2 regions of the Paenibacillus sp. sgz302164 genome follow, and region 1 is predicted to be linked to the other one. Evidence: riboswitches for the same ligand, from Rfam matches in the RefSeq annotation. Region 1 holds a riboswitch; the other holds the start of a gene.
The links. Region 1 has a riboswitch for FMN ahead of AC0LWT_RS17350 (DMT family transporter). Riboswitches for the same ligand answer to the same signal wherever they lie in the genome.
Positions count from the first base shown of each region.

Region 2: it holds a riboswitch for FMN, as region 1 does, so the genes downstream of both, ribD (bifunctional diaminohydroxyphosphoribosylaminopyrimidine deaminase/5-amino-6-(5-phosphoribosylamino)uracil reductase RibD) here and AC0LWT_RS17350 (DMT family transporter) in region 1, are expected to answer to the same signal.

Region 1 is NZ_JBVYOL010000009.1:281,525-285,484, reverse strand. Features, by position in the region: gene AC0LWT_RS17360 (MarR family winged helix-turn-helix transcriptional regulator) at 87-554, shown strand; gene AC0LWT_RS17355 (MOSC domain-containing protein) at 556-1,092, shown strand; gene AC0LWT_RS17350 (DMT family transporter) at 1,192-2,136, opposite strand; FMN riboswitch at 2,321-2,475, opposite strand; gene AC0LWT_RS17345 (YbhB/YbcL family Raf kinase inhibitor-like protein) at 2,665-3,612, opposite strand; gene AC0LWT_RS17340 (PaaX family transcriptional regulator C-terminal domain-containing protein) at 3,782-3,960, shown strand, end outside.
Region 2 is NZ_JBVYOL010000006.1:121,394-125,353, forward strand. Features, by position in the region: gene AC0LWT_RS11910 (bifunctional 3,4-dihydroxy-2-butanone-4-phosphate synthase/GTP cyclohydrolase II) at 1-770, opposite strand, end outside; gene ribE (riboflavin synthase) at 862-1,527, opposite strand; gene ribD (bifunctional diaminohydroxyphosphoribosylaminopyrimidine deaminase/5-amino-6-(5-phosphoribosylamino)uracil reductase RibD) at 1,530-2,645, opposite strand; FMN riboswitch at 2,872-3,050, opposite strand; gene AC0LWT_RS11925 (peptidylprolyl isomerase) at 3,252-3,683, opposite strand.

The sequences.
Region 1 (3,960 bases):
CGCCGTTTAGTTGCTCAGTCAACAAAAATTTGTTGATCGCGCAACTAAATTGATTTATATTGTTTTTAGCGAATGGAGGATGGACGATGGCAAGGTTATCGGAAAAAGAGTTGACTGCTTGGCGGTTGTTTATTAAAACACATGCCAAAATCATAGAATGCATTGAGCGGGATTTGGCAGCACAGAAGAAAGTCCCGCTAACCACGTACGACGTTTTGATCGCTTTGTTTGAGGCACCCGATCGCAGGCTTCGCTTTTCAGCATTAAATCGGAAGGTGGTCTTGAGTAAAAGCGGCTTAACAAGGATGATCGACCGGCTGGAGCGCGAAGGATTGATTCAAAGAGAAAAAAGCGAAGAGGACCGACGGGGAGCATATGCTGTTCTCACGGATGAAGGGGAAAGACAGCTGCGGAAAGCTTGGCCTATATATGCAAGGGGGATCAAGCAGTATTTTGCGGACTCTTTATCCGATGAGGAAGTGGAGTTTCTGATACGTTCTTTTGGCTTGATCTATAAAGAGCTGCAATCTTCGCAGGAAAAGGAGGGAGATTAAAATGGGGGAAAGTGGTGCTGCAGTTGAAAGAGTAATGGTGGCTGAAGACCCGGCAACATTCGTTACTCGCCCCGTTTCATATATTCAGATTGAATTAGGAGGGATTCCGGGAGATCGTCATTATGGCTTGTTGCGTCCTGCGGATTCCAGGCAAAAAATTTATCCTCGCGGTGTACTGACTGCGAACAGACGTCAAATCAGCATCGTTTCGAAAGAGGAATGTGAACGCATCGCCAATCGGTTGGATCTCCCTGAGATAAAGCCGGAATGGCTGGGGGCCAACATTATCATTAGCGGATTTGAGAAGCTTACAGAACTGCAGCAAGGGGTTAGGTTGATTTTTCCGGATGGTACGGGATTGATTTGTGAAGGGGAAAACCTGCCCTGCATTGGACCCGGAAGGGTGATTGAACAAATGTATAATCAAAGCGGACTTAGTCAGAAATTTGTGCCTGCCGCTAAAAAGTTGAGAGGTATCGTTTGTTCCGTGGAAAGGGAAGGCCGGATTTCGGAAGGCGATACGATTGTATTTCTTTAACACGCTGAGCTCGACACAGCAAAAAGCCGTGGCCTAATGAAGCGCGTTTTCTCACGTTTCATTAGGCCACGGCTTTTTATTACCGGCAGGCAGTGCCGCCTACCGCTGTTTCGATAATTGAATGAGCACGATCCAGATTAGCACGAACCCGGCGATCTGCGCGGCGGTCACAGGCTGGTGGAACACCACCCAGTTGATCAGCAGGCCGACTGCGGGGAAAAACAGCTCCGCAAGCGTAGCGTAGGAAGCTTTGGTTCCGGCTAAGCCGCGGTAATATAGAAGCAGGCTGAGCAGGCCCGGGAGGAACGCTTGCAGCAGCAAGTTCCCCAGCACCGGCCCCCAGTCGCCCGCCTCGGCGAGCGGCTGGAGCCTGCTGCCATCCAGCGAAGTGATGGCGGCGAGCAGCGGCAGCGCGCACGCGAAGCGCAGCGCGGTGACGGTCTCGAACTGCATTTTGCCCAGCAGCAGTCGGCCCATCACCGTCGAGCCGCCCCATAAGGCGGCGGCGCCAATCGACAGCAGGCCGGCCGTTGCGGCCACGCCGGACAGGCTGGCAAGCGGGCTGGCCAAGCCGAAGGTCAGCAAATACGTGCCGGCCAGCGCCATGACCAGCAGCAGCGCAAACCGCGCCGGCAGCGACTCTTTCAAAATCATTCGCGCCATCAGAATGGCGAACAGCGGCTGCAGCTTTTGCAGCAGCAGCACTGCATTCGGATTGCCGTGGGCGAATGCCGAAGTAAACATAATGGTGGCGATCGCCGACCCGCCCCATGAAATGAACAGCAAGGCCAGCACATGGCTCGCCTTGAGGCCACGCAGTTCGCTGCGATGCAGCCATAAGACCGGCACAGCATAAAGCATAAGCAGCAAATGCTCGAAGAGCACAATCTGCGAGGAAGTAAAGTATTTCAGCAGCAGAATGCGGAACAGCGGGTCAATCCCCCATAGCGCCGCTCCCACAGCCACCAGCCATATGCCGCTGCGCGTGCTGCTGCCCGCATGTTCCAGCGTCACGGGCCGTCCAATCGTGATTCCTTTTTCCATCGTTCAAAACCTCCTGTGAAATATGCGAAGGAAAGTCAGGTCTGCCCTCGCAAGCTGAGAATTGGGTTTTGAATAGGACGCTTCGAAAGAAGAACACCCCGTTATCAAAAATCGATAACGGGGCATCTTAAAGAGGCTGGGACCTGATCATTTTTTTGCAAAAATGAACGGCGCCCTGCCTGCTTATAACCTTCTCCCATCCGGACTGTACCGTCGGCCTTGGAATTTCACCAAGTCAGTCGCTTGCTGCACTTGAAGCAATAAGCGAGTCGCGGGCTCAGGTTCAAACGGTGAACCTTTACCGCCGGTCGGGAATTTCACCCTGCCCCGAAGGTCCGTATTCTATTAGGTGGATTATACAACATAATGACTTAATCCGACAAGGGTCATCGGAAAAAAAGCTCCTCTGAAGCGAGGCAGTCCGAACTGCCGTCGCCGCAAATATCCGGATTTCCACGATTTCGCCGGCATGCTCCAAGTCCAGTATATCGTCCGGAATGCGGATTGAACACGGTACGGAGCGGTCAGTTACTGTTTGAAAAAGCCGTCTACTTCCGCATAGCCCGTCATATGTTCCTTAAGGACCGGCTCCAGCTCTTCAAAAAAGACCGGCTGCTTGCCCACCTCAAGGTTGTCCGTATCCAGCGCATAAACAACCAGTCTGTACAAATGGTCTCCTGAATACCGCGGAGGCTCCATGCCGTAGTAGCTGTTAAGCTCTTTCCCTTCTTTCAGAGAGCCCGCTGCCCCATCTTCCAGTTTTTGCACGGACGCCGGAATATTGAGCACGCTCCAGTGAATGAAATTGTCCGCAATCGGATGCAGATCATACACCACAACGGCAAAAGATTTCGTACCTGCCGGCACATGGCTCCAGCTTACCGGCAAGCTTATATTTTGCCCGCCCGTTACGCCTCCATGGGCATATTTGACCGGAATGTTCCCGTACTCCTGAAAAGCGTCCGTCTGCGCCTGCAGCCCGCCCGCTCCACGCTGAGCGGACACAGAAAGCGTACGGCTGCCGGATTCCCAATGCAGCGATACGTTTAGCGCCAAAGGAAGAATCCGCTCCGATACCATCATCGCGCCGTCCATGATGACCGCTTCGTGATCAAGCTCATAGCTCACTCCGTTTACGACCGCTTTCTTCTCCCCCAGCTGTATCGCGACGTCGGTGGAGCCGCCGGTAACATGAGCGGTTTGACCCGCTTCGTCCCATGAAACGCTCCAGCCGTTGGCTTCGAATACAGCTCGCAATGGCACCAGAATTTCCGTGTTGATCATCGCCCCCTGCACCGGAAGCGCCTTGTCTTCCAGTTTAATGGAAACCGGTGTATTCCACTGCAAGTAACTGCTGACATTGCTCATAACGTCTTTCTTGACCGCCGTTTCGGCATTTGCTTGAACAGGTGCAGCACACGCTGCCACCATAGCCCCGATCAGGATCATCCGTCTTGCTTGAAATGTCTTTCTCATTTTCCCCACTCCCATTCATCATTTTTTTGCGCCTATTCCGCTCCTTTTTGCGGTACAATAGCAAGGAACAGATAAAACGCCGTCGTTTTATAACTATTTTCATAACGTTCGTTTGAATTTATGTTACAAAAAATTATGGCCTATGTCAATAAGGGACGTGAGGTTAATTTTGCTATCCATCGAAAAACAGCTGCTCTACTTAATGTCGCGCGCGGATCGTCTGGAGGCGCAGGAATTCGTTCGCATTTATGAAAATCGCGGCTATTCGGCTCCCTACATCCGCAACAGCCTATCCCGGCTCAAAAAAGAAGGCTACGCCGTCACTCCGTCCCGCTCCAGTTATCAAAT
Region 2 (3,960 bases), on a different contig from region 1:
GAATGAACGCGCACAAGCGTAGGCTGCGACGGGTCGATCGTCCCTTTGACAAGGGCCACATGCTCTTTGTTGTCCAACTGATTCGTATAGGCGATCGCTTTGAATGAGCCGAAATCCGTCGGGAGCTTGATCTCCACCTCCCGCTCCACCAGCTTTTCCTCCCGGTTGCGGTAGCGGATCAAATCCTGAATCGTAATGAGGCGGATCTCATGCTTAGCCGCAAATTCCATCAAATCGGGAACCCGCGCCATCGTTCCGTCCTCTTTGATGACCTCGCAAATGACGGCGGCCGGATACGAACCGCACATCCTGGCCAGGTCGACGGCCGCTTCCGTATGCCCCGCTCTGCGCAGGACGCCGCCTTTTTTGGCGATCAGCGGGAAAATGTGACCGGGCCTGCGGAACTCGTGGGCTCTCGTATTCGGATCGATCAGCGCTTCTACCGTTCTGGCGCGCTCGTGCGCGGAAATGCCCGTGCTCGTCTCGACGTGGTCTACCGAAACCGTAAACGCCGTGCCGTGGTAATCCGTATTCCTGGAAACCATGGGAGGCAAATCCAGTTCTTCGGCCCGCTCCTCGGTAATCGGCACGCAGACAAGACCGCGTCCTTCCTTGATCATAAAATTAATTACGTCAGGCGTCGCCTTATCGGCCAGCGCGATAAAATCCCCTTCATTCTCACGGTCTTCGTCGTCCACCACGATGATGACTTTGCCAAGCTTCAAATCTTCGATCGCATCTTCAATCTTGTCAAACCGTATGTCTGTCATCTTCACCCCTCCTAAGAGCAATCCGCCGCTGCCGGACGGGAAGCTTCTTCTATATCCGAAAGCCGCAGCAAGCTTGCATGTGCGTCCCCTGTCACATAAAACCGTGTTCCGCCAAAAAACTTTCCGTTAAAGCGCCCCGTTTGCCGCTGCTGCCGGATTCCTGCTGTCCGAAACGAAGCAGACGCTCCATATATTTGCCCAAAACGTCGCATTCGATGTTGACCGTATCGCCCGGCTTCTTGTCTTGAAGCACCGTCTGGGCCAGCGTATGCGGGATAATGGAGACGGAGGCGTCGCGTTCCGTCACTTGCACGACAGTCAGGCTGATTCCGTCAACAGTAATTGAACCGCTGGGAATGATGTATTTGAAAATGTCTTTGTTCTCCGGTTCGAACCGGTAAACGACCGCATTTTCTTCAGGCGTGCGGGAAATGATAACCGCCGTCGAATCGACATGCCCCTGCACAATATGTCCGCCAAACCGGCCGTTCGCCGCCATGGCGCGCTCCAGATTGACCGGCGTGCCCGTCTGCAGCTTGCGCAGGTTCGACTTGCGGTACGTTTCCGGCATCACGTCAACCGAGAAGGAGTCTGCGTCAAATGCAACTACCGTCAGACAAACGCCGTTCACCGCAATGCTATCGCCAAGCCGCACATCTTCCAGCACCTTCGATGCGCCGATCGTCAGCACCATCGCCTGTCCTTGGCTGCGGACGCGGTGCATGCGGCCGATTTCTTCAATAATACCGGTAAACATGCCTAGTTCCCACCTTCATAAACCGGGTACCCGGTCAAGCATACGTCTTGACCGAACCGCTCGACCTGCAAGCGGTCGAGCGTAATGCTGTCCGCCATCTTCGCGAAGCCGCCAAAGATGAAGTTCGCTGGTGCCTCCGCCCCGCCGCCGATTATTTTCGGCGCGTAGAACAGCACCAGCTTGTCGATGAGGCGCCGCTCCAGCATGGCGCCGTTGAGTCTGCCTCCACCCTCAAGGAGGATGGAGCCGATCTCGCGCTCGCCGAGCTGCCGCATGGCGAGCGTCAAATCGACCTGCGGGCCGTCGCCGCAGGTCACGATCTCGATGCCGCGCGCTTCCAGCGCGGCACGCCGCTCCGCGGGCGCCTGTGCGCTCGCGAGCAGGATCGTCGGCTGACGATCCTGCTCCTGCAGCACGCGGGCGTCCGGAGGGATGCGCAGCAGCGAGTCGGCGACGATCCGTACCGGCTGGATAGCCGGTACGTCGGCGCGCGCGCTGAGCAGCGGGTCGTCGGCGATGACCGTGCCGACGCCGACCATGATGCCCTGGTGCCGGTGGCGCAGGGCATGGACCAGAGCGCGCGACGCCTCGCCGGTGATCCACTTGCTGTCGCCGGTCTTCGAAGCGATCTTCCCGTCGAGCGTGCTCGCCGTCTTGAGCGTCACGAACGGCATGCGCGTGACGATGTACTTGTTGAATGCCTCGTTAAGCGCCGAGGCTTCCTCCCCGAGCAGCCCGACGGATACGTCGATCCCGGCTGCTCGCAGCTTGGCGATGCCCGAACTGGCAACCTGCGGGTTCGGGTCGAGACCGGCGACGACGACGCGCGCGACGCCGGCTTCGATCAGCCGGTCGCTGCAGGGCGGCGTCCGTCCGTAGTGGCTGCACGGCTCCAGCGTCACGTAGGCCGTGCTGCCCCGGGCTTCCTCGCCCGCCATTTGCAGCGCGAGGACTTCGGCGTGCCCCTGGCCGCGCTTCAGATGCGCGCCCATCCCGACAATGCGTCCGTCTTTGACCAGGACGCACCCGACGACGGGATTGATCCCCGTCTGGCCTGACGCGCTTTCGGCCATTTGCAGCGCAAGCCTCATGTAGGCCTCGTCATTGATAAGCTGCATGCGCTCACCACCAATCTCTTGAACTTGAATGCAAAAAAACCCCGATCCGGCACAGGATAGGGGCTCAAGGATTTGAAGTTGACACGAAAATGCTTCGTCTACACGCGTTTGTCCATGTTTTCGGGTAATTCAAACAAACCCGGCACGGTGCCTGAAAGAAGACAGACCTGCCGAATTTTTGTTCAATTGAAAAGAGGCCAAACGTGCATAGCGAACCTGTTGTTCGCGTTTCCTTCTCCCATCCAGACTATACTGTCGGTCCCGGATTTGCACCGGGTCAGCCGTAGCGAAGCTGTTGTCAGGTACCGCTTAGCTTCAAAACGGGTCACGGACTTTACGGCCGGAGCAGCAGCTTCCGAACGTATCACCGCCGGTGGGGAATTTCACCCCGCCCCGAAGGTATGCACACACAATGAAAGAAGAACTAATCTCACTAACGGGAGAATTAGTTTTCTTTGGTTATGAATTTATCACTCGGGCATGGAAAAAGCAACATTTTTTTCTTTTCTCCGCTGAAACATTGTTCACAAATCGGATTAAAAAAAGACCATCCCTAGCCGGTTTTACGGCTTAAGGAAGGTCTTTTTAAGCTTTACAGCTTTATTTTTACACTTCGACAATTTCGACCTTTTCCATTTGGTCTCTGCCTTTGAATGCGTCCACATACTCCATGCCTTTGGTTACTTTGCCGAAAACGGTGTGCTGTCCGTCCAGGTGAGGCTGCGGTTGGTAGCAGATGTAGAATTGGCTGCCGCCTGTGTTTCTGCCGGCATGGGCCATGGCAAGCGTTCCGCGCTCGTGTTTGTTCGGGTTGATTTCGCAGTTGATTTGGTAGCCTGGGCCTCCTGTGCCCGTTCCAGTAGGGCAGCCGCCTTGAGCTACGAACCCGGGAATGACGCGATGGAATACGAGCCCGTTATAAAAACCGGAGTTTGCGAGTTTTTCAAAGTTGGCGACGGTGTTCGGAGCGTCTTTTTCGAACAGGTCGATCAGTACTTCTCCGCCGCCGGCGAGTGTGATTTTTGCTTGTTTGGCCATGTTAGGTCCACTCCTTTAGACAATAATACTTTATTTTACTATGAAAGCTTTCAATTCACAAACCCGCTGTGAAAATTTGCTGCCGCTGCGGAATCGTTGCTGTCGCGGATTTATTTTTTGCGGTATTTTTGCATATATCACAGAAAAATTGTCACTTCAATCGTTTACGTTCCGCTGGAACCCCCTTGATTTTGCCCTTTGTGAAATTTCTTTCTTTGACGATGAACTTTTGTGAAATACGACACAGAATGTTTCCACCTGTTCTGTTATTATTATC